One region of the Priestia sp. JNUCC 25 genome, then DNA from elsewhere that is predicted to be linked to it. Evidence: predicted binding sites of a transcription regulator. Region 1 holds the regulator's gene; the other holds the start of a gene.
What was found. Region 1 encodes LexA, which represses DNA repair genes until DNA is damaged. Its sites were predicted from a motif close to CGAACATATGTTCG; they were not measured.

Region 1 (3,200 bases):
ATAAAGAGAATTGATATGAAAGATTTTTTTAAAGAGCTCAGAAAACTCTTGACCTTCTGTGCGAGAGCTAATTTCTAAAAACAAATATTTACCTGAAAACACGGTAATAGAGCGGATTAGTCGTTCAATGCCCTCTGAATTTTTATGAAACGTGAGCTGAGAATATTCATAAGATAGTTTTAGCAACACGATTTTATAGAAAAAATGTAAAAATAAATTATAGTAATGCTGGCCAAATAGATGATTCATCAAAAGCTGATCCGTTTTAGAGTCTGTCGATTTAGAAATACACGAAAACACATGGTCTGTTATGACGTAATAGGTTTCAGGAGCCCATCTGGAATACACGTGTTTAGTATTATACGTTTTAATATACTCATGATTGTGTGCAGAAATAAACGCTTTCCCGCCAGGCGTATAGCTATTTAGCTGTCCAGTACGAAATAAAGTTGTGGAATTAATCTCTTGCTCTTGATTTACCGTTACATAACTTAACACAAACATCCGTTCATCGATAAAATAAGGAAGGCTCCCAACGTGCTGTTCACGTGTGGCTTCTTTCTTGATGTGTTCGTTCAAAAATGGCGCGAGCTGTGAAAAAATATAATCTTGCACTTTGCTATAGCGATGATGTTCATAGGTAATGGTGGATCCATGCTCTTCAGCAAGCTTCGGTTCTAATACACGAAAATGATTCATGAACTCTAAAATATCATCATAGGTGTAATGATTATGGCTCATCTCAGTGCGAATGGTCATGACGCCAATTTCAAAAGGACATAAAAAAACATCCACAGACAGCACGTTGCTAGACACGGTGGTGGAGGAAGTGTGTAACGTAATGGCATGGTCTATTTTTTTTGAAAATCTAAGCAACCCTTCTTTTTCGCACGAGTCAGGGAATAGAATGCATTCAATGTAAGGAAGAAAATATTGATCCAGGCTATCATGAGATACGTAATATTGTTCTCCGTAGTATTCTTTTTCTAAATGTTTGTTTTGAATGGAAAAAAACTCGAACAAATTTGCTTCCAGTGCATGAACAAGCTGCTCTTTATTTTTTCGGTCAAAGGAAAAAGGAAAAAGAAACATGTTCATTGCTTTGGTAGGTACAATGGTTTGAAATGGTTCTGTTTTCCTTAGTGTATTGGTCATAAACTACATCCTTTTTATAGTCGGTTGTATTTCCTTGTAAGAGTCGAGGAAATGCAGATAGAAAGTAAAGGGTAAAACAAGCTTTATAAAAACCGTTCTACCTGCCTGCGATGATTCAACGTATCATTTATAATATGCCAATTTTTTTAGAAAACAAACGTAAAAAAACCAACTAACATCATGATTAGTTGGTTTTACATACAGTGTCTGATTAGTGAATAGTGCGATATACACCAGTTACTTTTCCTAAAATCGTTACGTGGCGAAGAATAATAGGCGCCATCGTTGAATTTTCAGGCTGTAAACGAACGAAATTTTCTTCTTTAAAGAAGCGTTTTACCGTTGCTTCGTTGTCTTCGGTCATAGCGACCACAATATCTCCATTATTAGCTGTTTGCTGCTGACGTACGATTACCATATCGCCATCTAGAATACCTGCTTCAATCATACTTTCTCCCATAATTTCAAGCATAAATACATGATCATCTGGAGAAACGAATTTATCTGGAAGAGGGAAATATTCTTCCACATTTTCAACGGCTGTTATAGGAAGCCCCGCTGTTACTTTACCAATAACAGGAACATTAATGACATTGCTTTTAGGGATGTTTACTTCGTCTAGTTGAAGAACTTCGATTGCTCTCGGTTTTGTTGGATCTCTGCGAATTAACCCTTTGCTTTCTAAACGAGCTAAATGCCCGTGTACAGTGGAGCTAGAGGCTAATCCTACCGCTTCCCCAATCTCGCGAACAGAAGGCGGATAACCTTTTAATTTTACTTCGTGCTTAATAAAATCTAGTATGTCTTGTTGACGTTTTGATAGCTTCATATTTTTCACCTCGATTTTAGCTATTCTTTAGGTGAATTATACCACGTGATGTGTCAATATACAAACATAAGTTCGAAGAATTCCATTGACAGAAACAAATGTTCTCACTAAAATAAGAACATATATTCTGATAGGGGGATCATAATATGCAACAATTCTTACATTCTATGAAACATTACGCTATTTTTTTTGCAGTTATCGCTGCACTTACATATGTATTGACGCTGGTTTTAGGAGCGGATAAAGTAGATTTAGACAAATATTCAACGGTTACTATTACAAAAGGAGATACGCTTTGGGACTTGTCCAACAAGTATCATAATCACCATCATTTGACCACCAATGAATTTGTCAAATGGGTTGAAGACGTCAATGATTTAAACTCAGACACTGCCCAGTCTTTATCTCCTGGAGATAAATTATATATTCCTGTTTTAAAAAAAGAGTTACATAATCAAGTGGCAATTGAACAGTAGTGTGTAACGGCCGTTCCTGAATATTGTTAGAAGCCGAAAAGGTCGTGATAAAAGTGGATGCCATTATTTATTGCCGTGTCAGTACGGATAAAAAAACCCAAGAAACATCTTTACAGCGCCAGCAAGAAGAATTAAAAAAGCTTGCTGATCTTCACCATCTAAAGGTGAAAAAAGTCGTGATGGAAAAAGCAAGCGGATATGATGTAGACAGAGAGGGGATTTTGGATGTTCTTCATACAATGAAAGAAGAGAAAATATCTGTGCTGCTCATTCAAGACGAAACACGATTAGGCAGAGGAAACGCCCGAATTGCGCTGCTTCATGCTTTTCATAAAGAAAATGCTACAATCTATACGATTAGTCATCAAGGCCAGCTTCAGCTTTCAGAATCTGACTCAATGGTGTTAGATATTATTAGCTTAGTGGAAGAGCATCAGCGGAAATTACATAATGCTAAAATTAAAAGAGGAATGAAAAGAGCCGTAGAAAACGGTTATCGTCCGCAGCAAAATTTAAAAAATCAAGGAGTTAACTCGGGAAGAGAAAAAAAAGAAGCGCCGATTGAAGAAATTGTCCGCCTTCGTCATAACGGCTTAACCTTTGCTGAAATTTCAGTTACGCTAAAAGGTTTTGGTTATAATATTTCAAAAGCGACGGTACATCGTCGCTATCAAGAGTACCAAGACAGTGCTCAATCTCTTGATAAAACGAAAGAGATTTAGTAAGATGACTACATGTTG
Region 2 (3,200 bases), 1.8 Mb from region 1:
CTCCATTGCCAATTAAAGCGCCCGTTTTATGTTTAACAGATCCCCCAATTAAATAGAGGGTGATACCTTGTTCTAGCATCGGGTTTAAATGCATTAAACCATTTGTCACGACAACTACATCTTTTTGCTTTAAAAAAGGAATCATTTCATACGTTGTAGTTCCTGCATCTAAAAAAATACAGTCACCTTCATTTATAATGGAAGCCGCATACTCTGCAATGTTTCGTTTATCTTGAACATTTTTAGCAGATTTTTCGATAACGCTCAGTTCGATTCGTTTACTGCGAATAAGCGAAGCGCCACCGTGAACACGTTTGAGCATTTGCTCTTCTTCTAGTTGACTTAAGTCTCTTCTAATGGTGGATTCCGAAGCGCCTGTAACTTCGATAAACTCTTGCACTTTTACAAGTTCTTTCTCTTTTAAAAGTTTTAAGATTAGTTGATGTCTCTCCGGCGTTAACATGTTCTAGCTCCTTTTTCAAAAAAGCGTTTTCATTTATTTCATGTACTTACTTTATCACGGTTTACATTCAAAATCAATCATAAAAAATCAAAAACATTCATTTTTTTAATTACAAAATAAAGTTTTTTGAACGAACAATTAGATTTGTATTTGGTTTAATAATAGTTCGTACAAAAGGAAATATGCTGGTAATTCAAGAATTTGTCTACTTTTCTCATTATATGTAAAGGTTTTCTTCTACTCAATTAGCTATGACTGTTTTTGACTATTTCTTGACCGATTGAATTTTTCTGACTGAATCGAGTATAGCTTATCCTGATTTCATAAAAGCCTACACACAAAAAAAGTTGTCCACCTTTTTGGACAACTCAAAGTGACCCATCATTTAAATAAAAACAGAAGCATATATAATATGGAAGCAAGGGCAGAAGAAATAGCTAAACTTGAGATAAAACGAACGAGTCTTTTTTTAATGAACTGCGTTAATTCGATTTCTCTTACTTGAGTTTTTTCATTTTGCATACAATAATCCCTTCTTTAATTAAAATTTCCTAGTAGCTAGAAGTTACTACTCGCAGAATATGCTTTTATGTATTGTATGCATGCGTTAAAAAAAAGATACAAAACGAACAAAAAAGCTACTCTTAGCTAGAGTAGCTTTCATCTTTCCATACATCTGCTTCAATTACTGCATCCGCTCGAATCGAATATGTATAATAAGGGCCTGTAACCATCAGCGTATTCGACTGCAGTGAGACTTTATCAATCGTCACTCGTTCATACCTTTGAATATGTCCTGCTTCATAGACGTGAAGCGTTACTGGATGATGCTCCGAGTAACTGTTCATAATGACATTTTCAATATGCTCAATCTTTTCTTTTTTCAACCCTAAAGACTGCTTATGCGCCTCGGGACTGTACATTTTCTTCATTTTCTCTAAATGCTCGGGCATTACTAACTTTGCATACTGTTTTAGTTCATCTTGATACACGTTCATTCTCCCCCTTGACTCTTGCTTCTATTTTACCGAACGAACATTCTCATTGCAAAACTTTTTAATCAAAATAAAAGCAAACAATTCATTTTTTCATACTCCATAAAAACTGTCAAAAGATTTTATGTTAATAGCAGAAACTGATTTTTAAAAAAATAATAATATCCCATCTTTAATTCGCTCTCTAGAGTTGGTATAATACATTGTCATGACTGTGTTTTCGGAGTTTTTGATGATTGGAGGTAACGTTCATGATTAATAAAATAAAAGAAATTATCCTCATTATTCTAGGGAGCCTCATTTTTGCACTGGCCATTAATTACTTTGCCATTCCAAATGAATTAGCTGAAGGCGGTGTAACCGGTGTAACAATGATTACCTATTATGTATTAGGCTGGTCTCCCGGTATCACAAACTTTATATTAAACGGTTTGCTGGTACTGATCGGATACAAACTGCTTCACAAACGTGTTATTGCTTACACAATTATATGTATTATTTTCACGTCTCTATTCCTACATATAACTGAAGGACTGGGAAATCCTCTTGACGATACGTTACTGGGGGCTATTTTTGCTGGTATTTTAGCTGGTGTAGGACTTGGACTTGTGTTTAGAGGAGGCGGAACTTCCGGAGGCTCTGCAGTTATTGCCCGTTTAGCTAATCAATATCTAGACTGGAATATTAGCAAAACGATGCTGGCAATTGACTTATTAGTTGTAGCAAGCGCTTATTTTGTTATCGGTGGAGAAAAGACGATGTATACGGTTATTTCTCTTTACATCGGAACAAAGGTGCTTGATTATATCATTGAAGGACTCAACCCTCGCAAAGCAATCACCATTATTTCACACCGTTCAGCTGAAGTAGCCGAACAAGTCAATAAAAAGATGGAGCGCGGAGTCACCGTCTTTTCTGCTCATGGAAGCTATACAAAAGAAGCAAAAGACGTATTGTACGTCGTTGTGAACAAACAAGAACTTCTGGAGTTGAAGCGCATTATTCATAAAGTTGACGAACAGGCTTTTGTGGTCGTCCACGATGTGCGCGACGTCTTTGGAGTAGGTTTTACCATTCCAAAAGCCAGCTGAAAACCCGCTATAAAAAAGCGGGTTTTTTCTATTATATATGTTTGCGCTGAAAATACAGTAAACCTGCTGCTACAAAAAGCAGAAAACTGCTTATAATAACCACTAAGAAATTCTGTGTAGTCAGCATCAACCCCCATGATGCTTTTCCGGTTACACCTAACATTCCATACATTGGCTGAGTCCATGGGTACCAGGGGCCAAATCGTTCAGAATTAGCAACGAATAAATTCGGTAGTGTTAAAATGACGTTGACTGTTAAAGATGCTCCAAAGCTAGAAAGTGCCATTGACACAGCTAGCATAAACGCTAGAATTGGCAACACTGCAACCCAGCCGCCTAGCATATTTCCAGCTATCATTTTTAGTGGAATAGCATTCGGATAGTCTTTCAACATGCCAACTCCTAATAAAACAACAAATACAAGCACTTGAAGAATTCCCATGAAAGCTGCTGCTGTGATCAATTTTGCTCCGTACACTGATGTCCTTGTCACAGGAAGAGATAATAATTGCTTCCACCCTCCCGCTTCGTGTTCATATCGACAGATGAACGATGTTACTAACCCGCCGATTAACGGATAAAACAGTAAGCCGTGAACATTGGCAATCAAAGCATCTGCCATTAACCATTTCATCCTCCCGCTTGGCATTG

Region 2: the regulator LexA is predicted to act here: its motif matches at 1,492-1,505, upstream of JNUCC25_RS10830 (YolD-like family protein).

What each region holds. Positions count from the first base shown of each region.
Region 1 is NZ_CM132211.1:3,896,241-3,899,440, reverse strand. Features, by position in the region: gene JNUCC25_RS20550 (magnesium transporter CorA family protein) at 1-1,155, opposite strand, end outside; gene lexA (transcriptional repressor LexA) at 1,367-1,984, opposite strand; gene yneA (cell division suppressor protein YneA) at 2,131-2,460, shown strand; gene JNUCC25_RS20535 (YneB family resolvase-like protein) at 2,514-3,182, shown strand.
Region 2 is NZ_CM132211.1:2,134,765-2,137,964, reverse strand. Features, by position in the region: gene JNUCC25_RS10840 (DeoR/GlpR family DNA-binding transcription regulator) at 1-463, opposite strand, end outside; gene JNUCC25_RS10835 (hypothetical protein) at 845-985, opposite strand; gene JNUCC25_RS10830 (YolD-like family protein) at 1,108-1,461, opposite strand; gene JNUCC25_RS10825 (YitT family protein) at 1,710-2,549, shown strand; gene JNUCC25_RS10820 (ABC transporter permease) at 2,581-3,200, opposite strand, start outside.